Regions from separate parts of the Bariatricus sp. SGI.019 genome, predicted to be linked through region 1. Evidence: a T-box and tRNA genes for the amino acid it is inferred to sense, from the RefSeq annotation. Region 1 holds a T-box; the other holds one or more tRNA genes.
What was found. A T-box is a leader RNA that pairs with one kind of tRNA and senses whether it is charged. The one in region 1 lies ahead of proS (proline--tRNA ligase), so its partner is inferred to be a tRNA-Pro.
Positions count from the first base shown of each region.

Region 2: it has a tRNA-Pro gene. The T-box ahead of proS (proline--tRNA ligase) is inferred to sense a tRNA for this amino acid. The anticodon was not compared.

Region 1 covers NZ_JBNPOQ010000005.1:121,728-137,042, reverse strand. Annotated here, with positions in the region: gene tilS (tRNA lysidine(34) synthetase TilS) at 1-674, opposite strand, end outside; gene ACQRD1_RS04680 (SpoIIE family protein phosphatase) at 748-2,151, opposite strand; gene ACQRD1_RS04675 (septum formation initiator family protein) at 2,227-2,550, opposite strand; gene yabQ (spore cortex biosynthesis protein YabQ) at 2,637-2,969, opposite strand; gene yabP (sporulation protein YabP) at 2,974-3,258, opposite strand; gene ACQRD1_RS04660 (RNA-binding S4 domain-containing protein) at 3,308-3,547, opposite strand; gene ACQRD1_RS04655 (HU family DNA-binding protein) at 3,697-4,005, opposite strand; gene ACQRD1_RS04650 (phospho-sugar mutase) at 4,162-5,892, opposite strand; gene ACQRD1_RS04645 (MarR family transcriptional regulator) at 5,937-6,980, opposite strand; gene ACQRD1_RS04640 (CCA tRNA nucleotidyltransferase) at 7,054-8,373, opposite strand; gene ACQRD1_RS04635 (REP-associated tyrosine transposase) at 8,489-9,256, opposite strand; gene proS (proline--tRNA ligase) at 9,365-10,804, opposite strand; T-box leader at 10,934-11,146, opposite strand; gene ACQRD1_RS04625 (calcium/sodium antiporter) at 11,236-12,201, opposite strand; gene ACQRD1_RS04620 (RluA family pseudouridine synthase) at 12,290-12,982, shown strand; gene spoVG (septation regulator SpoVG) at 13,087-13,362, opposite strand; gene glgD (glucose-1-phosphate adenylyltransferase subunit GlgD) at 13,397-14,515, opposite strand; gene ACQRD1_RS04605 (glucose-1-phosphate adenylyltransferase) at 14,512-15,315, opposite strand, start outside.
Region 2 covers NZ_JBNPOQ010000008.1:61,350-76,664, forward strand. Annotated here, with positions in the region: gene ACQRD1_RS06685 (ATP-binding protein) at 1-1,748, opposite strand, end outside; gene yidD (membrane protein insertion efficiency factor YidD) at 1,778-2,227, opposite strand; gene ACQRD1_RS06695 (hypothetical protein) at 2,288-3,004, opposite strand; gene ACQRD1_RS06700 (tetratricopeptide repeat protein) at 3,058-3,651, opposite strand; gene ACQRD1_RS06705 (PRC-barrel domain-containing protein) at 3,761-4,006, opposite strand; gene ACQRD1_RS06710 (ferredoxin) at 4,136-4,321, opposite strand; gene arcC (carbamate kinase) at 4,383-5,312, opposite strand; gene ACQRD1_RS06720 (alpha/beta fold hydrolase) at 5,431-6,354, opposite strand; tRNA gene ACQRD1_RS06725 (tRNA-Pro) at 6,422-6,496, opposite strand; gene ACQRD1_RS06730 (GntR family transcriptional regulator) at 6,703-7,404, shown strand; gene ACQRD1_RS06735 (aminopeptidase P family N-terminal domain-containing protein) at 7,507-9,294, opposite strand; gene ACQRD1_RS06740 (peptide MFS transporter) at 9,426-10,799, opposite strand; gene dapB (4-hydroxy-tetrahydrodipicolinate reductase) at 11,034-11,831, shown strand; gene ACQRD1_RS06750 (YbjQ family protein) at 11,923-12,237, shown strand; gene ACQRD1_RS06755 (nicotinate-nucleotide adenylyltransferase) at 12,348-12,935, opposite strand; gene trxA (thioredoxin) at 13,114-13,422, opposite strand; partial or broken gene ACQRD1_RS06765 (EcsC family protein) at 13,536-13,700, opposite strand; gene ACQRD1_RS06770 (aldose 1-epimerase family protein) at 14,144-15,040, opposite strand; gene ACQRD1_RS06775 (NUDIX domain-containing protein) at 15,069-15,315, opposite strand, start outside.

The DNA.
Region 1 (15,315 bases):
ATCTGTTCCATCGTATCTGCCATATGTTCTACCGTCTGCTGATTAATCTGCTCTTCCAGATATGGGATCACATGACTTCGAATACGATTGCGCGTATAATCGTCTTCCAGATTCGTCTCATCCGTACAATAAGATATTCCCCGTTCTGCAAGATATGATTCAATTTCTTTTCTCTTCAGACATAAAAGTGGCCGCACATATACTCCATCTACCGGCGCAATTCCTCCCATTCCTTTCAGTCCACATCCACGACACAGATTCCAGATCAGTGTCTCTGCATTATCATTCTGATGATGGGCAAGTGCAATCTTCGTTCCGCCACTCTCTTCTAATACCTGTCCAAACCGCATTCGGCGGATATTTCTCCCGGCCTCTTCCAATGTCAGCTTATTCCCCTTAGCATACTTCTTCACATCTTCCCGGAAAATCCGAAGGTCTACCCCCTGTTCCCGGCAGACTTTCTGAACATAATCCGCATCCGCATCCGCGGTCCCTTCCCGAAGGCCATGATGAACATGCACAGCCACAATAGAAAATCCCAATTCCTTCTGTAATTCTATAAGCATGAAAAGAAGGCATATGGAATCTGCTCCTCCCGATACGCCTGTCACCACTTTATCCTCTTTTTCCAGCATGTGATATCTCTGAATATACTCTTTGACCCGCTGATACATCTGTCTATCCTTCTTTAGTCTGCTAATGAATATCTTTAATATATAGAATTTTACTATAAAAAGCAAGTTTTCCTTATAATTTCCACATCCCCACTGCGAGCACCGTCATATCGTCCATCGGCACCTCTCCCGTCCATTCCAGTACCTGCCCCAGAATATGGTGAGCCAGTTCTTTCGGATTCACAATATCGGAATCCTGTATAAAGGTACACATCAACGCTTCCTGCTCTCCCACCGGCAGAGCATCGATTACTCCATCTGTTACCATAATCACATAATCTCCCGACGTCAACTCTTTTGTCTCCACATCAATCTCCAACTCCTGTAAGACACCGACTGGAAGTGTTGTGGAACTAATCTTCTCAACAGAATCTTTCCGCTTGATAAATGTTGTAGAAGCCCCTGCTTTTACAAATTCACAGGTGCCGCTATAGAGATCGAACAGGCATGCATCCACAGTTGAAAACCTCACTTCTTCCCTTCCAATGACCAATGCTGTATTCATCAGCTGAATTGCCGTTCTGACCGGGAACCCTGCTTCTAAGAGTTCCTCCAGCATCTCAACAACCATCGCACTCTCACGAAACGCTTCTTCTCCTGAGCCCATACCGTCTGACAATACAATTCCCTTTTTTCCGCCCGGAAGATCTTTCATCAAAAAGGTGTCACCAGAGATCTTCTCACATCCTTTGCCAATCTTTGCCACACCCTGAAGCGTGTGATATCTGGCGCTTTCAACGCAGGCAATGGTAGAATATTCCTCTCCCACCACCGGACGTTCTCCCTGTCTGGGCATCATTACCCTCCCCATCAGATCTCCAACCAGAGCCGCCAATTCTTTTGTGGCAATGATGTGCCCTTTTGCCGCTTTTACTGTAAGATGAATCTCATACTTTCCTTGCGGCGTGATATAGAACACCGAAGACAACATCTTTGCACCAGCTTTCTTCAAATGGGTTTTCAATCGCTTTTCCAGATGTTCATCTTCAAATATTCCTGCATCAAGTTCTCGGGTAGTATATTGGATCATCTTGGCAAAATACTTCAGCTGCCTGGCGAATCCTTCCCGATTCTGTACGATCTTATGGTTCCACAGCAGAATTTTTTTTGCATTCTCAAATACTTCCAGAGTCTCCCGCAAAAACCGCGGTGCCATAATGCATCGCTTCTGCAGACTTCTTTTCAATTCAATATTCAGCTCTGCTCCATATTCCTCAACCGCACACAATATCTCATATACCATCTGATAGGTATGCACTCGGTTTTCTCCCAGACACCACTCCTTCCTCTCACAGTTCTCGCATACTTTATCCGTAACCTTTTGAAACATTTCTTCAATCTCTTCTTTCGAAAATGTCCCCTTATAATCTTCTAAAGTAAGAAATGTCTTCGACAAATGCATCAATGAATCCGCAAACTTGTCCATCTGGATCACATATGGATTCAAAAAAGGTTCTTTTTCTTTTATTTCCGTCATTCTTTGCTCCCCTTTCAACGGTAAAAAATAAAAAAGCTCTAGGAATTTTGTCTCCTAAAGCTTATCTTCTGTTCATTATTTTGCTTTGAAAATGATCTCATTTTCATGTACAAGACCCAGCTTCTCTTTTGCCACATCTTCTACATATTCATCCGTACCCACGTACTCTTCAAGATCTTCGATTTCTTTCGAACGCGCCTTCTCTTCCTTAATCTGTTCTTCCAGTTCCTGCTCCTGTGCCTGATAAGACTGATCCTTAGCCCTTAATGTCATGCTATTGACGGATATCACCGCAAACAATAGAAAAACAACGGCACATACTGCAAAAACGCTCCTTTTATGGCGCTGCATACTTTTCTTAGTCCGTCTTCTGCGACGTCTTTGCTTCATACCACTCATAATTATTACTCACCCTTACGCCGGCACCCCTGCCAGCAATACTCGCCCGATTAATAATAATATATTAACTTTTTTTGTTTTTTTTATCAAGCTTTTGACTGAAATTCTTTTTTCTTATAAACGTAGATTTTTTTGTGCATCTTTTCCAAACAATTCAAAAAAAACGTCATAAAAACCGCCCCAACCACAACACCTAGTACAAAATACCATCGTATGCTACCATCACTTGTGTGGTAAATCTGCACAAACAAATATATAGCTGCTCCTGTCCAAAAGACTAGATCTTCAGCTTCTACTGCATATCGTCTATGCTTTACAATCTGACGAAAGCAGCTGATACACCGATAGGTAAGACGCACAATGGCACCAGAAAAAACTGCTGCCAGAAATATCATCATCTCTTCTTCAATTCCCGGCATGGCATCACCGGAATAGTTTTGAGAATAGATTTTCCTGATGTTTTCCGTAGCCTTGCACTTCAGAATAAGCGACACTGTCGATATTCCCCGACAGATCCACTTCTCCCTTCTCAAGGCTTAAGCGATTCACATGCAGATCACTGCCTTTTACCATCAACATCCCTTGTTCCGTCTCCAATAATATTTCATTTAAATCAAAGGATAGTACATCAATAACTCCTGTCACCAGACTGGTTTTTCGATTATTGATCACCAGTTTGTGATTTTTTTGTACCGTTCTTTCTTCCATGTGCCTCACAACCTTTCTTAATTATCTTATGAAAGGTTGTTTCTATTTATTACAAATACCGGAACAAGTCTTTCGCTTCTTCTTTCTTCGTAGTCTCCTGGATATCCAGAACTTCCACTTTGACCGTTTTCATTCCAAACTGAATCTCAATGATGTCTCCTGGTTTTACTTTCACCGAAGCTTTTGCCACATTGCCATTGACCAGCACACGACCCGCATCACACGCCTCATTAGCCACCGTTCTTCTCTTAATCAAACGGGATACTTTTAAAAATTTGTCTAATCTCATATTCTCTCCTTCTCCGTATTCCTTCACTTTTCGTATCAGCTCAAAAACCTGATAAGAACAGATTTTCTTATAGAGTAATAAAGGGTATCTCTCAAGCCTTTTACGGCTTTTGAGATACCCTTAATCTTATTCCATATCAGCTCACCGAATTATTCGTTAACAGCGTCCTTTAATGCTTTACCAGCTTTGAATTTTGGTGCTTTGCAAGCATCAATCTTCATTGTCTTACCAGTCTGTGGATTTCTTCCTTCTCTTGCTGCTCTCTTGCTAACTTCGAAAGTTCCGAATCCTACCAACTGAACTTTATGCTCTTTCTTTAATTCTTCTGTTACAACATCGATAAATGCTTTTAATGCTTTCTCAGAATCCTTCTTTGATAATTCTGCCTGGTCAGCGATTGCTGCTACTAATTCTGTTTTGTTCATGGATGATTTCCTCCTCTTGTTTACATATAGAATCCCTTATTTATTTAATTCTACTAATTTAACGCGACTTTCATAACAATTTAAATGAAACGCCTTTAGTTACAGTTATACCTGTTTTCCATGTAAATGTCAAGGTGATTTCTCAGTTTTGCCCCGTATTTTCAGGGTTTTTCACACTTTTTTAATAACTTAAAGCATTGTGTTAATCATGGACAAAACTTCTTCTCCCAGTTTGCTTGATTTTTCATCTGCATCTGCCAGAGATGTGCCCTTTATTCCATAGTAGAATTTTACTTTTGGCTCTGTTCCGGAAGGTCTTACACACAGCCATGCATCATCTGTCAGATCATAATATAATACATTAGACTTTGGAAGGCCAGTAGTAGTTACTTCGCCAGTCGCAATATCTTTGATGGTATCAGCCTGATAATCTCTTGCCTTCAGCACCTTATATCCGCCAACCTCTGTCGGTGGGTTCTTGCGAAGCGTCTCCAGGATCTCCTGAATCTTCTGAAGTCCTTCGATTCCTTTTAACGTAATAGACTGAATGTCGTCTTTATAGTAGCCATATTTATCATACATGTCCACCATTGCATCCCACAGAGTCTTTCCCTGCGTCTTGTAATATGCAGCAGCCTCACACAATGCCATTGTGGCAACAATTGCGTCTTTATCTCTTGCATGAGTTCCGATCAGGCATCCGTAACTTTCTTCAAATCCAAAAAGATAGCTTCCCTTACCTGTGGTCTCGAATTTTAAGATCTGCTGTCCGATGAATTTAAATCCTGTCAGTACTTCAATCAGACCGATATCATATCCCTTCGCGATTGCATCTGCCAGATTGGAGGTAACGATTGTCTTGATCAGATAACCATCATCCGGAAGTCCCTGGAGAGCTTTGCGCTGTCCAATCTCATAATCTGCCAACAGGCAGCCGGACATATTTCCAGTCAATGTATGATAAACGCCATCTTTGTCCTTTACACGCACGCCAAGACGGTCAGCATCCGGGTCTGTAGCAAGTACCAGATCTGCATCTACTTCCCTGGCAAGTTTCAATCCCAGTTCAAATGCTTCCTCTGCTTCTGGATTCGGATAAGAAACTGTTGGGAATTCACCGTCTGGAAGCTCCTGTTCTTTTACTACATATACATTCTCAAATCCCAGTTCCTTCAATATACGTCTTGCAGGGATATTGCCAGTTCCGTGAAGCGGGCTGTATACAATCTTCAGATCCTTTCCGACCGCATCAATAGAATCCTGATGAATTACCTGTTTCTTCAGTTCTGCTATGTATCCATCATCTACATCTGCGCCAATAACCTGATACAGGCCAGCCTTCTTTGCTTCTTCCTGATCCATTGTCTTAACAGTATTGTAATCTACAACAGCCTTTACCTCATCCATAATTCCTTTATCGTGAGGTGGTGTAATCTGTGCGCCATCTTCCCAGTATACTTTGTATCCATTGTATTCCGGTGGATTGTGGCTGGCTGTAATATTGATTCCGGCGATACAGCCCAGAGAACGCACTGCGTAAGACAATTCCGGTGTTGGACGCAAGGATTCAAACACATATGCCTTAATTCCATTTGCCGCCAGGCACAAAGCTGCCTCGTTCGCGAACTCTGGAGACATACGACGAGAATCATAAGCGATTGCTACCCCTTTGCCCTGCTCGCCCTTCTTAATAATATAATTGGCAAGTCCCTGGGTTGCTTTTCTTACAGTATAGATATTCATGCGGTTCGTTCCTGCACCGATAATTCCCCGAAGTCCGGCAGTTCCAAACTCAAGATCTTTGTAAAAACGCTCTTTGATCTCTTTATCATCCTCTGCAATACTCTTTAGTTCCGCTTTTGTAGTTTCATCGAAATATGGATTGCTCAACCACGCTTCATAATTTTCACGATATTCCATTGTCGTACCTCCTGTCCTTAATGATTCTATTATACAACAGGAATCTACAAATGAAAAGAAAATATATCCTCTAAAAATCGCTTCTTTTCTTCTGTCTGCCTAATTGCCAGCTCCAGTTTTTCAATACTCTTCGTGGATATCCATGCTTTATTTGAATGGTAGTATGAATTTGCGATTTTCCAGAATTTTTCCGGATAAATCAACCGAATCTTCAGATACTCCATCTCTGAATCTGTAAGTGGGCGGATTGCTGAATATGCATTCAACATATTATCACCCAGTCTCTCTCTCCACCCATGCTTTTCCATAACTTTACGCAAAAAATAATACAAATCTTCAACTTGGACATCTCGTTTAAATTTTTCAAAGTTCGTTGTAGCAATACCATAGGGCTCTTTTCTATAATTGCCGCTCCCCGAACTCCCATTTGCCAAAAAATTATTTCCTGAGAGCATCAGGACATTATGATAATTGTATTCCCCATGGGTCATACAGCAATTTTCCACACTCTCCTGATAAAGCTTCTCGTAATCTGAGTTCTCCAATTCCTCTAATGCTATCGCCGCCCATTGATACATCTGGTCAAAATATTTTAAAAAGGAGGATTCAAACGCCCCCTTGGGAGAGATGCCACGCACAAATCTTCTTACTTTTTTTAATTCTCGATTATGCCTCAGGTACTCCTCTTCAAGATGTGCACCCGGCATCACACTATGCTCCATCTTATGACACATCAGGGTATGCAGTTTCGCCAGATTCCCCGAAGCTGCCAAAAGCTCTGACGGTTTCTTAATATCACATTCCTGTCCCCGAAACCATAGCTTCAACACATATCTGCTTCCATCTTCCAAGACTGAGAGAAATTCCCCCGTCTTCGTCAGCACAATCCGATCCGTTCGTGTATACCCCTGATTCTGAAGATATTCATGTAACTCATATAACGCAGGAATACGTTTTTTGGACACTTTTACTTCCTTAAGCAACAGAATTCCTTCAACTGTGTCGCATAAAATAGCACCCCTGGTCTTGCGGGTGCCGCTGACTTCAATATCATATTGTTCTAATATACTTTGTTCATACTCCTGCATATCCATCCCCTGCACTCTACATTACATATTCTCTCTAGCGTATGATGCAAAAAGATAAAATATGATTAGGAGCTTATTTAAGTTTTTTTAAAAGTTCGTTTTTTCCATTTAATTCAGGATTCTCTATTACCATTTCCAACAGTTCGTTCAATTTATCTCCGATTTCTTTTCCCGGTTTCATCCCTGCTTCAATCAAATCCTTTCCTGTAACGGCCAGATTTTTTAATGATACACACTGCCCAGTCTCTACTATTTCCTGATACAACTTTCCGATATCATTCAGATTTTTCACTTTTTCTTCTCTCTGATACATACTCTGCGCGAGTATATCTGCACGGCGGACCTCCATATAATATGGGAACAGATCCTCTCCGATTATATTCATTGCACGGCGGACATTCTTAGCCGTTGCAGGCATTCGATAATCATGGTAACGCACCAATTTCGTCACTTTACCAATCGTATTATTGTCAAATTTTAATCTTCTCAATATGGATTTTGCAATAATTTCACTTTCTAAAGCGTGCTTTTTAAAATGCGCCACACCTGCTTCATCCATGGTTTTTAACGCCGGCTTTCCCATATCATGCAGCAACATCGTTAATCGCAGCACCTTATCGGCACGTACATTCTGCAATGCATGTAATGTATGCTCTCCCACATTGTACATATGATGCGGCGTCTCTTGTTCTGTAACCATTAAACGGTCAAATTCCGGCAAAAATATCTTCGTAATGCCAAGATCATATGCGTCCCGCAATAACTCTGGCCGCGCCGAAGTGAGCATTTTCACCAACTCCACTTGTATCCGCTCTGCGCTGATATTGTAAAGCGTAGGGGCCAGTTCTTGCATCCCGCACCGCGTCTCCTCCTCTATCGAGAAGCCAAGCTGAGCCGCAAATCGAATTCCCCGAAGAATTCTAAGTGCATCTTCGGAAAAACGTTCCCTCGCATTTCCCACACATCGTATTATTTTTTTATTTAAATCCTCCACACCGCCAAAGATATCCACGAGCCCATCTTTGTCATTGTAAGCCATCGCATTAATCGTAAAATCTCTCCGCAGCAAATCTTCTTTCAGACTTCGCGTAAACGTTACTTCCTTCGGATGACGGCTATCTTCATATTTGCCATCAATTCTATACGTTGTCACTTCATATCCTTCTTTGTCAAGGAGCACCGTGACCGTCCCATGTTCGATTCCAGTGTCAAATGTCTTATGAAACAAAGATTTCGTTTCCTGCGGCATAGCAGACGTTGTAATGTCCCAATCTTCCGGTTCTCTGCCGAGAATCGAATCCCTGACACATCCACCAACAGCATAGGCCTCATATCCATGTCCCTGCAACGTCTCAATAATCATCCTTACATTCGTCGGCAATTGTATATTCAGGTTTCCCACAATCTCATCCTCCCTCACATTCATCTATACACCATCATAACATGGGGACGGGGGTTTTTTCAAATTCCTCCGTCCCAAATTAAAATAACCGTGTCCCTTTTTCATTTTACCCTGTCCCTATTAATCCTCCTCTAATATTTTGCATAATAATCATTACTTTTTTCTGTGATATTTGCAAAACTTTCATTAGTTCTTTTTTATATTCTTTTCTTATCTCCACATAATTAAACAATTCTTCCTCCCGCAAATTATATTTCCACTTGTATTCTGCAAGAATTTCCTTTGCAATTCTCATGTTGTTTTTTTCCATATCCTCATCCACATCGTCAAATATATCCCAACTCTCAAATCTGTGGAATTCAAGGAAATCCTGATTTGTGTGAAACTTTTGATTTACCATCAAAAAAGCCTTCTCATCCAGAATGTCTCGAACTCCTCTGTAAAATTCTGACATACTACTGTATTTATAATCCAACATTTCTTTCACGCTTCCATTTTTCGCCGGATTTCTGTGGATATATCGAAGGCAGTTCCAAAAATAACTTTCCTTTTCTACGCATTGGCTCTTAAATCTGTCCTGAAAAACATATCCAATTCTATGATGTTTATAATTATAATAATGTGCAAATGCGGCTAAGACTTTAGCCATAAATGACGCTAATTCTTTCAAATCAGCTTTGATTAACATATGAAAATGATTTGGCATTATGCAATATGCTAAAATAGCCACCTCATACTCAGAAAGATTCTCTCGAATCAAATTGATGATACGGGTTTTTTCCCCTTTTTCTTTAAAAACCGGCATTTTATTTAATCCACGCACCATTACATGGTACATTCCGGTCGAACTTTCCTGTCTTGCTCTTCTTGGCATTTTTCTCCCTCCTTTGCAAAGAGGGACACCACAAAACGAATTAGGGACACGGATATTTTAATTTGGGACGGAGGAAATTGAAAAAACCCCCGTCCCCAACTAAGGAGCTTAGTATGATTTGCCCCAATATGCCATGTGTTTTGCTGGTTTTCCGCACCAGATACATTTGTCTGAAATCATTTCTTCATCTTCAATCAGACATCTGGTCGCAGCTCCACCTGTGACGTATTTTACTTCACCTTCGCATTCTGGATCTCCGCACCAGCAAGCTTTTACGAAACCACGGTTTGCCTGGAATTTTTCTTTCATTTCGTCCATCGTTGTTGCTGTATCAATATGGCTCTGTAAGAAGTCATTTGCTCTGTCATACATATCCTGCTGTTCTTGCTCTAAGATGTCACGTAATTTTGTGGCAATTTCGTCCAGAGATACTACAATCTTCTCACGGTTATCACGACGTACGACTACAACCTGGTTCTTCTCAATATCCTTTGGACCAATCTCGATACGGGTAGGAATACCAAGGATTTCCTGCTCAGAGAATTTCCATCCAGTACTCTTATCAGAATCATCAATCTTCACTCTATAACCGGCTTTTTTCAATTCATCCAGCAGTGCAAATGCTCTGTCAAGCACGCCTTCTTTGTGCTGTGCAATTGGAATAATACGGCATTCAACTGGTGCAACGTGTGGAGGAAGAACCAATCCATCGTCATCACCATGTACCATGATCAGGCCGCCGATACTTCTGGTAGACCATCCCCAGGAAGTCTCGTAACAACTGTGAAGCTGATTATTCTTATCCACATATTTAATGCCAAATGCATCTGGGAATCCACTTCCGAAGAAATGGCTGGTCGCGGACTGTAGTGCTTTTCCATCATGCATCAGCGCTTCGATTGTGTAGGTATCCTGTGCACCTGCAAATTTTTCATGTTCTGCTTTTCTTCCTGCTACGAAAGGCATTGCCATCGTCTCGGTATAGCAGTCTTTATATACCTGCCACATCTGAATCGTTCTCTCTTCAGCTTCCTCATAGGTTGCATGAAGAGTATGACCTTCCTGCCACAAGAATTCTCTTGAACGTAAGAACGGTCTTGTTGTCTTTTCCCAACGAAGAACAGAATTCCACTGATTCCATACTTTTGGTAAATCTCTATAAGAACGAACTGTCTTAGCCCACAAATCACAGAACAACGTCTCAGATGTAGGACGAATACACATTCTTTCCTGCAATCTTTCCATACCGCCATGAGTTACCCAGGCAACTTCCGGTGCAAATCCTTCGATATGTTCAGCCTCTTTTTCCAGCAAACTTTCCGGAATCAAGGTTGGCAGATATACATTTTCCACACCTGTCTCTTTAAAACGTCTGTCCAGATCTGCCTGAATCAGTTCCCAGATTGCATAACCATTTGGCAGATAATTCAAGCATCCTTTCACGCTTGAATAATCACACAGTTGTGCTTCACGAACAACATCTGTGTACCATTGTGCAAAATTTTCATCACGTGGTGTGATATTTTTTACTAATTTTTCCTTTGCCATGTTTCTCTTCTCCTTTTCTTTTCCAGCAGGGCCCTTGCCCCACGATAATTTTAGCCGGGAACCAATCTGCTCTTTGTCAAATGTTTTGACTTTAAATAAAACAAAAAACACCGGGCTTCTCGTTCCCATCAAAGGGACCGAAAAGCTCGGCGGTACCACCCTAGTTAACTGCGACCCTCTCGCAGCTCTCTCTCACCACCATTAACGCTAGTGTCACGCTGTACTTTCATACAGGGGCTCCAAGGTAGGTTCATTACTTATCAATACAAGAATCTTTCAGCCAAAGGATTCCCTCTCTGTAGAATTGCATCCGTAATTACTATTCCTCTTCTTCACCCATCCTGCCTTCTGCAACCATCATTGCCAGCAGGTTATTCGATTAAACGTAATTTTAATCCATTGTTTTTTATTTGTCAAGACAAAACATGCCACTATCGAATCAAAATATACACAAAAAACGCCAGATAGGCAATCAAAAACAAAGCTCCCTCTGTTCTTCGAATCTCTCGCTTGCTGATTGCCGAAAAATAAACGATCAAACTTGCTACAATTAACAAGACGGTATCATAAACCGCTGTAACATCCAATGTAATCGGTGTGATTACAGAAGATATTCCTAAAATCAGCAATATATTAAATATATTCGAGCCAACCACATTTCCCACTGCAAGATCATTTTCGCCTTTCCCTGCCGCAACCATAGAAGTCACTAATTCCGGCAGAGAGGTTCCAAGGGCCACAATTGTCAAGCCAATAAAGGTCTGACTAAGCCCGAATGTTTCAGCAATATTACAAGCACTGTCTACAACCAGATCGCCACCCAGCGCAATCCCAGCAAGCCCTCCGATTATATATAATGCACTTTTCATCGGACTCATCACTTTATAATCCTCTTCCACTTCAGACACTTCATTTCTTGACGCAAGAGCATCTCTTACCGTCGCATAGAGAAATACAGCAAATAATATCAGAAATAAAAGTCCGCCCCATCTTCCAAGAACAAAAGTCCCTTCTCTGCTTAAAACTTTTGCAATGGAAAAATCCGAATCCAGCAAAAGCAAAATTACCGCGATAAAAATTGAGAAAGGAAATTCTTTCTTTAGCAAAGACCATTTTGCCTGCACTGGATTCACTAACGCGCAACAGCCAAGCACTACCAGAAGATTGAATATATTTGACCCCAAAACATTACTAACCGCCAGATCATTACTCCCCTGTATTGCTGCCGTGACGCTGACCGATAGTTCCGGCATACTGGTTCCAAAAGCCACAACAGTAAGTCCAATAATAATTGTTGGAACTTTCAGTATTTTTGCAACGCTCGAACTTCCATCCACAAAAAAATCCGCGCCCTTAATCAGCAGAACAAACCCTACTATCAACAATATATAATCCATAACATTCTTCCTCGTTTCATTTGCATATTCTTTCACACTATGGTTAAATGATAAGAGCGAAAAGAATCAAAGTCAAGGAGAATTATATATGGCAGCAAATACTCTGGAAATATTATACGAAGATTCCCATATCCTTGTATGCGTAAAACCCCACGGAATCGCAACTCAAAGCAAACGAATCGGCAGTCCCGATATGGTAAATTTATTAAAAAATCACATATATCAATCCAATCCTTCCCAAGGAGAACCCTACCTCGCAGTAATTCACCGCTTAGACCAGCCAGTTAAAGGAATTCTTGTATTTGCCAAGACTCCATTTGCCGCAAAAGAACTAAACAAACAACTCACTTCCCAGGGATTTGGCAAATATTATCGTGCCCTTGTCGACGGATGCCCCCCTCAAGATGAAGGCAAGCTAGAAAATTACATGATAAAAGATACAAAAACCAACACCTCCAAAATTTGCACCGCCAACACAAAAGGGGCAAAAATTGCCAGACTCTCCTACAAAATCATCCAAAAGGGACAGGGTTATTTTAATTTGGGACGGAGGAATTTGAATTTTCCCCCGTCCCCAACTGAACTTGACATCCATCTGGATACCGGCCGCCATCACCAGATTCGTGTACAATTAGCCAATATCGGCTGTCCTATCATCGGGGACACCAAGTATAATCCCCATTGCAGCGAACGGAACGAATGGCAAGAAATCTGTCTGTGTGCCTATAAACTAGAATTTCAGCATCCTAACACACACAAACTCCTACATTTTGAATTATAAAAAGGGACAGGGTTATTTTAATTTGGGACGGAGGAAATTGAAAAAACCCCCGTCCCAAATTCATCAAAAAAGAAGAGGGAGCACTCCCTCTTCTTTTATCCTTCTTATTCCTCAGCTGGTTCTTCTTTTAATGCCTCTTCATATTTTTCAAGAATAATGTTCTGAATGCGTTCTCTTGTTCCTGAATTAATCGGATGTGCAATATCCCGATACTCACCGTCCAAAGCCTTCTTACTTGGCATAGCAATAAAGAGTCCTTTTTCGCCCTCAATAACTTTGATATCATGTACTACAAATTCTTCATCCATAGTAATTGAAACCACTGCTTTTAATTTTCCCTCTTTTGCTACTTTACGCACGCGTACATCTGTGATTTGCATTTTTCTTCTAGCCCCTTTCTTCCAAGCCGTTGCACTATAGTGCATACCTCTCGTTCTTTTCCACAACTACCTTCACACCATTTTCCCCAACATGACGTGTATTTGCTCTGATCGTGTCGCGGCTCTCTACAATACAGTTCTCAATATATGTATTGTCACCGAGATAGACGTCGTTCAGGATAATTGAATTCTTGATGACACAATTATTTCCGACAAACGTCTTCTTGAAAAGGATAGAATTCTCTACCGTACCGTTGATGATACTTCCGCTCGCCACAAGACTGTTCTTAACCACCGAACCAGGATTATATTTCGCTGGCGGCAAGTCGCTCACTTTTGAGTAGATCTCAGGACGCTCTTTGAAGAAATAATTTCTTACTTCCGGTTTCAGAAAATCCATGTTCGTCCGATAATAAGCATCCACTGTTGATATGTTGCTCCAGTAATCTTTTATCTTATAACCATATATTTTTTTCAGATTCTTATATCTGATCAAAATATCAGTTACAAAATCAAATCTGTCTTCTTCTGCGCAATTCTCAATCAATTCTATCAACAGTCTTCTTCTGATCACATAGATTCCCGTTGATATGGTATTCGAAGTTGCAACCATCGGCTTCTCTTCAAATTCCAAAACGCGCATATCTTCATCCATTTTCAGCGTTCCAAAACGGCTGGCATCCTCATCCGGCCCCAAATCCTTACAAACCACCGTAATGTCGGCCCGCTTATTGATATGGTATTCTAACACTTTGTTATAATCCATTTTATATACAGCATCTCCCGACGTAATGATCACATACGGCTCATGACATCTTTTCAGGAAATCCAGATTCTGATAAATCGCATCAGCAGTTCCACGATACCAGTATCCATTATCTGCTGTGATCGTAGGGGTAAATACATACAGCCCCCCTTGCTTTCTTCCGAAATCCCACCATTTTGATGAATTCAGGTGTTCATTCAATGAACGCGCATTATACTGAGTCAGCACTGCTACTTTTTGTATATGCGAATTAGACATATTACTCAAAGCAAAATCAATCGCACGATAACTTCCTGCTATCGGCATCGCTGCACTTGCTCTCTTCTGAGTCAGTTCACGCATCTTGTTGTTACTTCCGCCTGCTAAAATAATTCCTACTGCTCTCATGCTCGTTCACCTGCCTTTATTAATGTCTCTCCACTTTCCAGTATTCCATTCGGATAGTCCTCTCTTGTCGTAACACCACTGATCGCAGTATTCTTTCCAATCTGAACTCCATCCGGAACCACGGAATTCTCACCAATTGTTACAAGGCCAAATGAATAAATCGCCGGCTTAAGTTTGTTCGGTACATCACTGCCGATTCCCAATGTAACATTCTCGCCAATCTCACAGTTCTCTGCGATAATTGACTTATCAATGACACATCCCTTCTTGATCTTCGTATCTTTCATAATGATAGAATCTCTGACAACGGCACCATCTTCTATGGTTACTCCCGAACCAATGACACAGTTACGTACTTCACCGCCAATCTCAGAACCATTTCCAATCAGACTTCTTTCAATCACTGCCTGTCCGGAAATATACTGTGGCGGAAGGATCTCACTGTTCGTATATATCTTCCAGAATTCTTCATAAAGATTGAACTCCGGAATAATATCGATCAATTCCATATTGGCTTCCCAATAAGATCCTAACGTTCCAACATCTTTCCAATATCCGTTGTATTCGTATGCAAATAACCGTTGTCCCTTATTATGACAATACGGAATAATATGCTTACCGAAATCACATCCTGGCTCGTCCTTTAACGCGAGCAACGCTTCTTTTAATACTGGCCAACTAAAAATATAAATACCCATAGATGCCAGATTGCTCTTTGGCTGTGGTGGCTTCTCCTGGAATTCTGATATCTTACCGTCACCATCCGCAATCACAATGCCAAATCTGCTTGCCTCTTCTAA
Region 2 (15,315 bases), on a different contig from region 1:
TTGACCAGTGAATTCAGACGGACCACTCCGGCACGCCCGATATTCTTCGCATCCCCGGTGTATCCGATCGCATCAAACGTTTCCTGAAAACATTTAACAAAGTCTGTGATATTGAATACTTTTCCCATATCATCACTGGTATAGGTATCCAGCCATCGAAAATCCGAATAGCAATTATTAATAGATTCCTCAAATATCTTATCCAGCGGTGTAGACATGGAAACCGCTGCTGCAAATGCTGTCTTAAGTGTAGATTTGTACGTCTCCAACTTCACATTTTTCGGTGGAATAAATGGATTATATACAAACGGTGATATAAAATTCTTTCCAGGGGTGAATACCTGCAGTTCCGGAATACTCTGCACCAGTGCGCGATATTCATTCTTTGCAGGTTCAATTACAAGGAATGGAATTCCATGGTCTTTCCAGAGACGATCTAACAATCCTACAGAAAAGGTTGTTTTACCAGAGCCAGGAGTTCCTACCACCAACATATGTTTTGCCAGATCTTTTAGGGAGATTCCAATCTTATCTCCCCTCGAAGATGACTTCAGCACACCAATCTCAATATCCCCGGCATTGATAATATTATCGGCATACGTTTTACTTGATTTCCCTGCCTCATTTACCGGAAGTCCGGCAGACACGCGGTCGCTTCCCACCGGAAGGCGGAACAATTCGCAGGCTTCTTCTGCAGTAATAATATATGGCAGTCGGTAATAGTTTTGACTGAAGTTTCCACTATTCCATATATTCATATCGCGGTCTGCACCTGTCAGAATCTCGTTTACTGCCCATGGTAGTGGATACAGATTACTGTCCTTTTGCACTTCATCTGCATAGAGATCCAGAAGCTTCATATTGACCGGCGCTTCCGGATTCGTAATCTGACCATATACACGTGTTGCGATATTCGGCACTGCCTGAGCATCCCCATAGACGAGAATATTATACAAGAACAGAGGGCTGTTGTTCTGTTGTACATAGTAACGGTAATTATCTGCCTGCTTTTGCGCCATAGCAAATGTAACATTAGCCATTCCCATATCCATAACTCCATGTCCCAGAGAATCAACTATCTGAAGCACGTTATTCAACTCCGCCATCTCACCTGCATCAAATACCGTCGGGATCAATTGAACAGATAATGCACAATCCGGATAATGTATCAACGTATTAAGAATATAACTCAGATCTTTTCCGGTATCTGTAATACGATCATACGCATAGCAATAAGGAAGAATCTGGTTCTGAAGATTCTCTATCCGCTCTTCCTTTACCAATGCTTTAACTGCAGTATCTTTTATACGATACATCTCTTTCTGCAACTCTACAGCCGTAACATCCTGATATTCATATTTTTGCAGCTCAACCGTTGATTTAATAATAGAGAGCAGCCCATTTACAAGACGAATCGCGTTCGGTTCTGCCACATCAATCGCACGCACAACGAAATACATCTTCACCCGCGCTTTATACGGCTGATTCTTGACCTCTTCCGTTGTCCAGATCATTTCCAGCGCAATATCCTTATATTGACCCGCAACTGTACTCTCTTCTTTATAATGCTGGTAAATCTCACTTAAAAGCTGTCCCATATCTCGCTTATATTCTGCGACTACAGCATCAACATCCATTCTCTTTCCATCAATAACTGAAATATCCGGGATTGCCGTGATCTCCACTGCTCCCATCGCAACCGCTTCATTGCTCTGTAAATATTCCACTGAAATCTGATTCTCTGTCATACCGTCTTACGCCCTCTCTTCTTATCATTCTACGGATAGTCCACTCCGCAGTTTGGTCCATGGCATCTTCGAAGCCGATTAATACCTTTATGAACACCACGTATCACACCATATTTTTCAACTGCAAGAATCATATATTCCGAACAGCTGGGTTCAAATACACACTGCAGGCGCATCTCATCAGAAGCCTTATTCTGATAGAGATGTACCAGCCAGATAATCGCCCGCTTTGCGATTAACATCATATATATCACACCCATGCCAAAACACAGGCAGACTGTAAATATCACCGGTCTCTGGCTGTCACTGAACAGATACCTTCCTGCGAATCCCCCTGCAATCATTAATATTATGAAACCAATCAATGCAATCCAGAATCTGGTATAATGTATCTCTGGCCGCTTCAAAGGGTTATACGGTGCTTTTGGAATATTTGAATATGCAACTTTTACACCTTCAACATAATATTTTTCTTCCATATTTATATAAAACGGGAGAATTGTGCCAAAGGCACAGTTCTCCCCCTTCTCCCTATGTAATTAATATTTTGCAAATTTACGTTCACGAAGCATTGCTTTCGCAGCCTGAATACTCTGCTCCAATGATTCGTTGTTACGCATAGAAAAACTGAATGAATTACCAGGAACAATAATTTTAAGGCTGTCTACGATATAATTATTCTTCATGATATTTTCACCCTTCTTGATACATCCTGTGCTGGTGATATCGATTTTCTCAACAACCTTCTGCAATGTTGTAAATGAGGTAATATCCTGATAGAAGAAATCCTGCGTCTGCTCCCAGGTATTATCACTGATCGTCTCAAATGTATATGTATAAGCATATAGCTGTGTTGCACTAAAGAAGATCCATGAAACACTGAATCTTGATGATACCGCCACATCATCAATAACTCGCACAAGCACATCGTTAGAATCAAAATCATAGCCGCTCAGAACAATTGGCGGAATCTCATTGATCTCGCTTTCATCCAGACCGATCTTGTCCATCGCTCTTTGCTTCAGATTCAATGAATATAACTTATTCGATACAATCTGCTGATACTGATTCATGGTCATCTTTGCTCCTCTGGAGCCGACACCGCAGCCACATCCGGCATACAGATTCATAAAGAAGTCAATTACATTCTTCTGCTCTTCCGTCTTTCCTTTCTTCATATTCTCCAATCTTGCCTTCTGCTCTGCAACTGCTGCTGTTCCTCCTAACGCATAGCCAATCATTTCTGCACATCCCATAATTGTGCCCTCCTCTTTTTTTCTTTTAGTTTTTTATTCTCATTCGTAAATAACTATAAATCTGCCGGACGATCCACGCCTAATACACCATATAACTGATCTACATCATATGGTGATAATCCGTACGCCTCTGCCTGTGCCAGCATATCCTGCCAGTTTGGTGTTGTATTCAAATATTTTCTCTTATAGTAATCATATTTGATATACGCCCAAAAATAATAATAGATTCCCAACGGTTCAATCATCGTTGCTGCCTGAATATACTCCTCAATCTTATTGATTGTAGGACGCTGCTGTACAAATGCTTTCTTTCCTTTTAATAAACACACGGCAGCATAAAAAAATGTCTCTGAATTATCAAAATTATCCTCCATTGCTTTTTCAAATGCTTCCAGTGCCTTATCGTACAGCTTAAGCTTCAGATAACACATCGCAATTGATGTATTCAATTGCTGATCATCCGGATAATCGGCCAATGCTTTTCGGTATGCTCCTGCATATTTATTCACCTCCGGCATCGGCATAGAATATACACTGTTGAATGTTGAGATTGTAATCGGTTTGTGACAAAAATCACAGACCGTCTGACTTGTTGTGACGCGTGCCCCACATCCTGGGCAGGCCATTTCTATTACCTGACTCGCCATATCTTTTCCTTTCTTTTTCACGTTAATACACTAATGTTATTATTATAGCATATAATTGTCATATTTTGATATAAAACTATGAAATATGTCAAAAAAAGTTCTATAAATGTTATTTTTTTCTTTCTTCATGTATCTCAACCAGAATAATATCTGGCCCAATCTTTTTGATACATTTAAAAGGAATAATATATTCTGACCCATCACATAAAAAGCCACAGATCTTTCCTGCCTTTGGAATCACCAGTGCTTCGATACATCCATTACACTCATCTATAATCAGATCTACCACGTACCCTAGTTTTTTGCAATCACATGCATTAATCACTTCTTTATTCTCCAATTCACACAGACGCATATCCACACCACCCATATTCAAACCGCAGATTCTGCCATCGTCACCTTCTTTGTCACCATAACAAAACCCGCATCCACTACTTACTTGTAGTATATGCGGGTTTTCATATTCTGGACTATCCGAATCCAGCTATTCATCAATATCTATGACATTTACTGGACATCCATCTCTTGCTTCAATTGCTGTACTTTCGTATTCTGGTGCTACATCTGTGTATGCCTCTGCAACTCCGTCATCATTAAACCGGAATACTTCCGGGCAGGCAGCAACACAGGCACCACATGAGATACATCCATCATTTACTCTGGCTTTCATGGGTCATTCCTCCTTATATTTTTCAAGTAGTATGTCCCATTTTTATCCAAATATTCGCCTGTTATCTGATCAATGTTCCGGTCTTTCCTTTTAATGCATCTTTTAATTTATCAAAAGATGTGATCAACGCACTTCTTCCTTCTCTCTTTTCAATAAATTCTACGGATGCACTGAGTTTTGGAAGCATATTGTATTCTCCGAAATGGCCTTCTTCCATGTACTGCTTTGCCTGTTCCAGATTGATCTCTCCCAGCTCCTCTTCGTTTTCTCTGCCCATATTGATCTTAACCTTCTCGACACTGGTCAAAATAATCAATTCATCCGCATCAACTTCTTCTGCCATCTTACCTGCAGTTAAGTCTTTCTCAATGACAGCACTTGCACCTTTCAGATGATGATCCTGTTCCAGGACAGGAATTCCACCTCCGCCACAGGCAATTACAATCTGATCCGCATCTAAAAGAGCTTTAATCGCATCAATCTCTACTATGCTTACTGGATTCGGGGCAGATACGATACGACGATAACCTTTTCCCGGCTCTTCCACAACATAATTTCCTTTTTTGCGCTCTTCATTCGCTTCTTCCACGTTCATATAACGGCCTAATATCTTGGTTGGTGTATAGAAAGCCTCATCGTATGGATCTACGATTACCTGTGTAAGTATTGTACTGACAGTTCTGTAAATTCCTCGGTTCAACAATTCTTCACGAATTCCATTCTGAAGGTCATACCCGACATATCCTTGACTCATTGCAGAACATACAGACATTGGTGCTGCTGTATAATCTTGATGTACTTTTCCAAATTCATTCATCGCTGTATGGATCATTCCAACCTGTGGTGCATTACTGTGAGTAATAGCTACCTGATAACCAGCTTCGATCAGATCTGCGATTACTTTTGCTGTCTTCTTCACTGCTTCTTTCTGCTCTGGCAGCGTTGTACCAAGGGCACGGTGTCCTAATGCAACTACAACTCTTTTTTTCATAATCTATACCTCTGCTTTTCTTTATTTTTCTGATAAAAGATGAGATAAAAAAATTATAGTATTTTTCTATGTAAATTGCAACGTCTGAATTCTGTGAAAAACTGATTTTCTGTCTGTTTTACAGATTCTTATTCATAAATGCTACAATTCCGTCTTCTACTTCATCCTTTATATCTGAATAATTATGGATTTCGTGCCGATAGCCAGAGTATAACTTTGTCTCAACCTTATGACCTGTCTCATACAGCCAGTTGCTGACTTCACATACCCCTTTTCCATACATTCCAACCGGGTCTTCATTTCCGGCAATATTGTATATCGGAAGTTTCGCCGGAACTTTTTCTGCCCACTCTTTTCCAGTGATTACCAACATCATCTGGACAAAATATAACAAAGACTGGTTTGTTGTTGGTTTTGTAAATGCATCGAACGGATCCATTGCATGATCTTCTTGCACATATGGATCTGAGCAGATCCATTCATTCCCGAGCTTAATTTCGCCACATCTCTCACACATCCATCCCATTAATGCTCCTGCATAAGATGGGTCAGATTCTTTTCCTTTTCCCTCAGCTACGACCTGCTTCAACACTTTTTCTGACTCTTCTGCTCCCGGAAATACTCCTGCAGTTCCGCACAACGTTACGCCTGCCAACTCATCACCATACTTTGCAATAAAATCTCTTGCTATGAATGACCCCATACTATGACCGTATATAAAATATGGCAGTTCTGGATACATCTTACATACCATTTCCTTCAACGTATGCTCATCTTCCATCATGGTATGACATCCCTTGTCGCCCCAGTCGCCCCAGGTATCATTCTCCAATGCCGTCTTTCCATGTCCAACATGATCATCTGCAGCTACAATATATCCGGCATCCAGAAACTTCACAATCATGTGCAGGTATCTTCTTGAGTGCTCACCAAATCCATGGATGATCTGTACAATCCCTTTTGGCCTGGCAGCAGGAACATATACCCAGCCATAGACCTCATCCCGCTCATTAAAAGACTGAAATTTTACTTCATGTAACATATAACATACCTCCTTTAATATTGTTTTTTAATTTATCATTGACATCCCGTGGCATAAAAAAATAAAATCGGGGTAACAGGATTCGAACCTGCGACCTCACGGCCCCCAGCCGTGCGCTCTAACCAAACTGAGCCATACCCCGATATAATCATTCTACCCAATTAAAATCTATAATGCAAGCACTAATTTCCCATTTATCTGCCATCGGATTTTAAATCTCTGAAAATGAAAAATAATAAAAAAATATGTATATAAATTCTATTTATTCCCACTTTTTTATGATATTATATAAATATGAATTTATATACTTTTTCAAGTATACATTTTTACAAAAGGATTATTGTCACTATGAAAAACATTATTCATCATAAGACGCTGCGGGAACAGGTCGCAGACGCCGTACGAAAAAAAATATTACATCATGAACTTGAACCTGGTATGCGGATTACTGAATCTGAACTTGCTACTCAATTTGGAGTCAGTCATGGCCCTGTTCGCGAAGCACTTCGCCAATTGGAACAGGAAGGATTGATTGAATATACGCGAAATGTTGGCTGTTCTGTACGCAACGTTTCTCTTTCAGATGTCATCGAAGCTCTTCTGATTCGCGGAACCTATGAACTTTCTGCTGCTCGTGCATGTGCCGGCACCATCTCCGATGCAGCCTTCAAAGAGATGGAGGATGTATTAGAATCCATGAAGAATATGGATGATTCCGACTATACAGAATCAATTATTTACGATAATGAGTTTCACAAAATCTTGATTAACGAAGCGCATATGCCATATCTCGTCAGCGCTTGGAACGCATTAGATTTTGTATCATTCTTTTCTTTCTATTGTCAAGTAGATGATTGTTCAAAAGTAACCGGAAAGCAATACAAAGTACACAAAGAACTTTTTGACATCTATGCTACAAAAGATTGCCATGCAATCTGTGATATTATATATTCACATTATAAGCTTTCGATTGATAAGATGTTGCGGGATAATCACATGTGTGAAAAAGATTTCCCATTTTCTTTCGATATTATTAACCCGCATATATAATCATGTATCATTTTGCAGTCTTTATCATATGTATAAAAAGTACTGGAGTGCATTGTTCAACACAACGCACTCCAGTACTTTTTATATATAAGGCCATTTGGATTAGATTGCTCTGGTATACTTCGCAAGCCATTCCTTTTCTTCATCATTCAGATATGGAGAAATGGTATCATATACTTTCTTATGGTAATCATTTAAGAGCTTCTTATCTTCTGCTGTCATGATATCAGGATTGATTGCATCCAGATCCATTGGAATCAGTGTAATCGCATCAAAATACATAAACTGTCCATATTCGTTCTTCTCACCCTTACAGCAGAGAAGTTCGTTCTCCAGACGAATACCATGAGAGCCCTCGATATAGATTCCCGGCTCATCTGTAATAACCATACCTTCACGCAACACCTCTGTCTCTCCCTTACGATATCTCCAACGGAAACCAGCAGGTCCTTCATGGATGTTCAGAAGGTATCCTACACCATGTCCGGTTCCATGATTGAAGTTCATATTACGATCCCAGAATGGTTTTCTTGACAGGATATCAAGTACCATACCTGTACATCCTTCCAGGAACTTCGCACTGCCAAGCTGAAGGTTACTGATTGCAACTAAAGTAAAGTCGTCTTTCATCTGCTGTGTTACTTCACCAAGCGCATAAGTTCTTGTAACATCTGTAGAACCTTCCCAGAATCCTGCACCCGTATCAGTCAGGAAGAAGCTTCCTTCTTTCAGCTCAACATCAGTCTCTGGTGATGATGTGTAGTGAACGATCGCACCATGTTCACCATAAGAAGCAATCGGCTCAAAGCTTGGGCGGATAAAGTTGCCCATCTCAGCACGGAGTTCATCCAGTTTTTCTGTAGCACTCATCTCTGTGATCTTCATCTTGCCCACATTTTCTTTCAACCATTTCATGAATCTTACATGCGCAACACTGTCTTTGATCTGTGCTTTACGGATATTTTCAATCTCTACCGGATTCTTCATTGCTTTCATAAGAATCGCCGGATTTCTCTCTTCTACTCTCTTAACATTTTCCGGAATATTATTATACAGAGCATAATTTAACTTACTTGGGTCAACCATAACTACCGTATTCTCATCCAACGTACGGATATCTTCATAGATATCATTATATGGATGGAGGTTGACATTCAGTTCTGCCAGCGAAGCTTTGATATCATCATCCAGCTTACTCTCATCAACATAGAGTTCCATGCAGTCCATCTTAATAATGGCATAAGATAAAAGTAACGGGAAGAATTCAATATCATCACCACGGATATTCAGTGTCCAGCAGATGTCATCCAATGTCGTGAGCACATGTGCATTTGCTCCGGCTTTCTCCATCTCCTCGCGAGTCCTCTTAAGCTTATCTGCTGCGGATTCGCCTGCATACTCAATTCCAAGAGAAAATGCAGGTGCTTTGGAAAGTTCCGGACGATCTTCCCAGATCAGATCGATCAGATCCTCATGATACTCGACCTTTGCTCCTTTTTTAGCTGCAATGTCTGCATATTCCTGTCCTTCTCCGACAGAAACCACACGTCCATCAAACCCAAGAGTATCTCCTTCTTTCAGGATATCTTCCAGATATGCTGTGAGTTCCGGTACTCCTGGTTCTCCCATCTTCATTAATTCTACAGTTGTACCTTCCAACTGCTTTGCTGCCTGAATGAAGTAACGTCCATCCGTCCAAAGACGGGCTTCATCTTTTGTGATAACTGCTGTACCTGCAGAGCCAGAAAATCCAGTAATATACTTTCTTGCCTTAAAATATTCCCCAACATATTCGCTCTGGTGAAAGTCTGCAGTTGGAACGATATAAGCATCGATTCCTTTCTCTGCCATTTTTGCACGTAAATTTGTTAATCTCTCAGGAATACTCATTGTATTACGCCTCCTAAAATAATTGTTATTATGGGTTTTTTCTCCCCAATAATATTAGGATTGACAGGCATTCCATATGTAATCCCGCAATCCTAATATCATTGTACATAATTATATTCTAATAATCCACTCTATTTTTCGTCATCTTTCTTCTCAACCAGTGCTGTTAATGGTTTATCCAGGATAACCAAAAGTGCGACAGCAACAAATGCGATTACTGCAATGATAATACATGCGGTCGTGAACTTAATAGCTCCTCCGAATAATGCATTATAAACATATCCATAACTGATTGCTGCGAAGAATATTGCAAGTCCCCATACAGACTGCATTGTAGAGTAAATACGGCTTGGTGCATACTTAGCGATAAATGCATTTCCCAGTGGAGAGAAGAACATCTCACCCAATGTAATCAGAACTGCAAAAGCTAAAAGCCACAGACAGCTGATCTGTCCATCACCACGGATAATATCCATCAATGCAAAGAACAGATATCCAACACCAAGAGTACCAATACCTAATGCACATTTCTTGTAAATACTCATATCACCCTTCGGTCTGTTTGCCAGGTAACTCCAAAGCTTTGGTGTTACAAACATACCAACTAATACACAGAATAAAGCATTTGCAGCATCAAACCATGTAAGAGGTACATTGTAGCCTCCAACTACCCAGTTTGCATTTTCACCCCAGAAGTAATATACCGGCAGATAAGCCAGATACCAGAAGATCCAGAAGATAATAGCAAATACACAGATCAGAATGATTGCTGCAATTCTCTTCTTTTCAATTGTTGTATAAGGCATCTTCTTTTCTTCTTTATTCTTTGCCTTCAACTCTGCTTCACGGGCAATCTCTTCTTCTGTCAATTCTTTCTTGAAAGGTGTCTTTCCTGCTTCACCCATAAAACGTGTTCCAATGGTGAACCAGATTGCTCCTAAGAACATCAGGATAGCTGCAATCTTGAAGCATGGTCTGTATCCCATCATATCTCCACTTGCGAATACATCCTGATACAGAATACCTGCAAGGAATGGGCCTGCAAATGCACCGATGTTAACAAGTCCATAACGAACAGAATATGCATTGTTAAGCTGATCACTGGATACGATACGACCAATCAACGGACCAGTTTTATAGAATGCAAGACCGATACTGATACACCAGATCATCGCATATACCATTCCACTGCTTGTTGCCATAGATCCAATCCAGTAACCAACGCCACAGAGAACCATACCAATTGGGGTGGTATACCTTGCGCCAATCAGACGGTCACAGATAATGGAACACAGAATCGGAAGTCCATAAGAAAATGCTGTCAACTGTGACTGCATGGTCGCAGCGGTTCCTTCTGACAGACCAAGACCACCTGATGCTACACTTGCTGCTACGAAAACTAACAGGATAGAACGTCCGGTATAATAAGCAAAACGTTCAAAAATCTCTGTCGTAGAGCATGCCCAAAAACCCATAGGGAGCTTCTTTTTTGTTTGAGTACTCATTATTACTCATCCTCCTTTTTCCCCGCACCTTTTCTCAATAACCTCTTCGTTAGCATTTGATACAAGGCACTTCTCTAGAAATTTGTTTATTATAGATTATTAATTATTGATAATCTATAATTTATTATACATTATGCACATTTTCATGTCAAGAAAACTCCTTTGTGATTCTTATATTTTGTGATAAAATAGACATAATTAGTCATATCATGTATGCGAAAGGAGTTTACATTTATGAAAGTTATTGTAGTAGGTCCACGGGGAAAAATGGGAAAATTAATCACGCAGGTTGCAGCAGAAAGAGAGGATATGGAACTGGTTGCCGGCGTTGCTCCAAAGGGGCGTGATTACATAGGAAGTGATCTGGGAATGGTTGCTATGATCGGAAAAGAAATAGGTGTCCCGGTTGTGGATGATCTGGAAAGCGTCATCGATTCCTGTGATGTCATCATTGACTTTTCTACCAAAGAGAACGCTATGGAAGTCCTTGATCTGGCAATCGCACATAAAAAGGCATTGGTATGCGGCACTACAGGATTTAGCGAAGAAGAGATGCAGCGGTTTCAGGATGCTGCTTCCCAGATCCCGATGTTGTATGCAGCAAACACTTCAAAACTGGTCAATATCATGAATAAATTACTGGAAATGGTAACAACGATCGCCGGAAATGATCTGGATATTGAGATTTTAGAAATGCACGACCAGTGGAAGAAAGATGCTCCAAGTGGAACTTCGAAGGAAATGGGCGAGATTATGGCCCATGCCCTTGGCAAAGAACTGAATGACATCGCCGTATACGGTCGAGAAGGTGCCTCTCCGAGAGTTCCCGGAACTATCGGCTACCACTCTCTTCGCGCCGGCAATATTCCTAGCAGCCACACCGTATTCTTCGGCGGAATGGGAGAGCGTCTGGAAATCACTCATCACTCCTACAACTGGGAATGCTTTGCACGCGGTGCCTGTGACTGCGCTGCTTATCTTGCTGATAAAGAACCTGGCTTTTATACCATTAAGGATGTATTAAATTTATAAATCAGCTATATTGCATATTGTCTTTGCTTCATTTTTATAGTATAATTGTATTAATAAAATAATACAATTATATCTTGAGAGGAGAACAGGTATGATATTAGTAAATACGGATTATATTCCAGGAAAAAAATTTGAGATGATCGGACTAGTAAGAGGTACTATGATTCAATCCGTACATCTTGGTAAGGACATCATGAACAGCTTCAAGACACTGGTCGGTGGAGAACTTACCTCCTACACAGAGATGATGAACGAAGCCAGAGCTGTTGCTACCAAACGTATGGCAGATGATGCTGCTGCAATGGGCGCAGATGCTGTGGTAAATATCCACTACGCTTCCAGCTCCATCGTACAGGGCGCAGCAGAAGTTCTGGCATACGGAACTGCAGTAAAATTCGTAGATTAAAATTTATTATACCACAAAAGAAACGGTGCACATGAAACACCGTTTCTTTTTTATATCATGATCTCACATCAGTCTCTGCCATTATACTACAAAAGAAGCAAGCAGACATACTAAAAACACGCATTCATCTTCTCCTCTATCCGCATCAATTCCAGTCTTTTTATCTTTTTATCCATCTCATTTTCTGTCAGATATCGATATACACTTTTCGGCACGAACTTCGCCCACTCTTGTTCCATTGCAATACAATTTCGTACCATGGCACCAGTGATTCCTTTTTCCTCTAATGGTCTGTGCCACAGCACTTCTATATTAAGCCCGAGACTTCGCAGTATCTTATATTTTTCTTCATCCCACTCATCGTACATTCCCAGGTAATATACTGCATCTTTCGGAGTATACTGTAACAGATATTCCGGACAGTTAATCGGAAACGGAATAATATCGTATTCACTTTCCGGAACCTTAAATTCCTGCATCGCACCTCTGATCATCTGATACCGTTCAAAATAAGACAACGGGTTAGCAGAAGGTTCGCTTCGATTGACATCATTGACCGAATCTCTGGTGTGCATGTTGTCAGGATTGGAAATCCCGATGTATAATTTGTTGCAGCGCATTTTTGCTGCCAGTATATATTCCATATGTTTTAAATGTAACACTTGAAATCTTCCGTTAATTACTCCAGTCTCTATCATATGTTTCTCTCCCTCATTGATTATACTCTTTCGAACGTATATTTAGTATACTCTGAAGTACGGTAAGAATGCAAGGACTTCCCCATTTTCAGATTCAGCCAAGACAAGATAAAACCTCAAGATATCGTTACAACAGTAAGTCTATCTTGAGGTTTTTGTGATTTTCATTTTCTTTCTCTTACTTCAGCAATGCCAGAAGTTCTTCCTTTGGCTTTGCTCCCATATCTCTTTTTACCATCTGTCCGTCCTTGAACACCAAAAATGTCGGAATTGACATTACCCGATACTCTCTTGCCAGATCTGGATTCGCATCGACATCCACTTTACAGATCTTCGCATCTGTAACTTCTTCTCCCAATTCCTCTACGATTGGTCCTACCATCTGGCACGGTCCGCACCATGTTGCCCAGAAATCCACCAACACTGGCACCTTAGATTCTAATACTTCTTCTTTGAAATTATCACTGGTTAAATGAATCACTGACATAATGATTACCTCTCTTTTTATGATTTGTATTTTTCTGCCATCCAATATCTGACAGTTTGTTTTCTACACAAAATAGTATAACCCATTTTCGGCAATAATACCATCTATATTCATCATTTGCTCTCATCTGACAGCTTCTTTTTTAAAAAGCGGCGACGATATTTCAAATCCGCATAATCTGTTATTTTCTTCAGATATACACTGTCTGCCAGGCCACCTGCGACTCCGACAATCGGAATTCCCTGAAGAAACTTCATATAAAGAAGTCTCAATGATACCTGTCCCATATTCAAAGACCATTTCAAAAGCCTTCACGAAAGCAGCGTGCAGTGTATCTTCCAATTTGTCCGGGATCTTATCCGAAAGCTTTTGCTTAAGGACAGATTCCTTCTCCTGGATATTCTTCTTAAGGAAACTTTGTTCCTTTTTCTCCAGAGCTTCCCATTCCTTTTTCCATTTATCCTTTGTAAAAAACATGCCGGAATCCTCCTGATTATGCTTTAATCAGAAAAAACGAGAGGCATCCAGCCTCTCACTTAACAACTTCATCATTCGGTCAATTTTTATTTTACTGTCCTGTCAGAACCGTCACAGGACTCATCAAGATGACGGAGAACTTCTCTGTTCTCACATATATTATATGTAATTTATCACTAAAAAACAATATCCTCATTAAAATGTTATGATTTTTTGCAAATAATTTCAAGGAATTGTACTGGCATTACGCCAGTACAACTACTCGATACTCTGCTTCAAAGGTTTCTCCTGCTTCCAGGGTATTTCCCCATTCCCGGTCTTTTAATTCGCCATCGAACACCTCGCTGTCACATCTTCCATACCATGGTTCAATGCAGACGAATGGTGCATGTTTTTTCGGCGGTGACCAGATTCCGACTAACGGCGCATTGAATTCCACTGCCAGATATTCTTTTTTATCACTGTCCATTAAGGCAACTCGCTGTACCTGATGATTCTCGATGACAAGTGCATCTCCATCAAAGAGATTCTCCGCGATCGGAAGAGTTCCTTCCTGAAGGGTATACTCCTTTTTCTCTGTGGTCACCATACCACCCTGGCCGAAGATGGTATTGGTGAAACTCTCTGGCACAGTTCCATCTTCTTTACGGAAAGCTATGTAATCATCAGACTGCTTCTCTCCTTCTCTGACCGGACAGAAGAATGCCGGATGTGCCCCAATGGAAAAGTACATGGTCTTATCATTGGTATTCTTCACCTTCCACATGACCTTAACAGCATTTTCTTCCAGATGATAGCCAATCTCCAAATGAAAATCAAATGGATATACTTTTTTCGTCTCTTCTGTTGCATCCAATGCAAACCATACCTCATTCTCTGTCTGGCTAAGAAGGTCAAAATCCATATCCCTTGCAAATCCATGCTGATTCATCGGATATTCCACACCTTCGTGACGATATACCTTATCCTTGACCCCACCGACAAATGGGAAAAGAACCGGTGATGACCGATTCCAATACTTTGGATCTGCATTCCAGAGGTACTGCGTATCATTTTTCTTTTCCCGGATAGAACTTAATTCTGCACCGTGAATATTTACGGTAATCTCAAGTTTCTCATTTTCCAACTTTACTTTCTGCATATGATTATTTCCTTTCTGTTTTTCTCGATTAAAATTTTTGCTTTTTCAGATATTCTCCAACCATACGGAATTCGTCTTCATAGATACAATTGGGCAAGGTTCCATCTGCTACTTTCTGCCTGCATTCTTCATAATCCATCCAGATTACTTCTTCTACTTCTGATTCCTGAAGTTTCAGATTTTCAATTTCTACCGGTTCTGTATACACGTACACCGAACTTAATTCGTTATCTTTAAACAATCGATCATAAAATACCGCTTCAAAAGATCCCCGA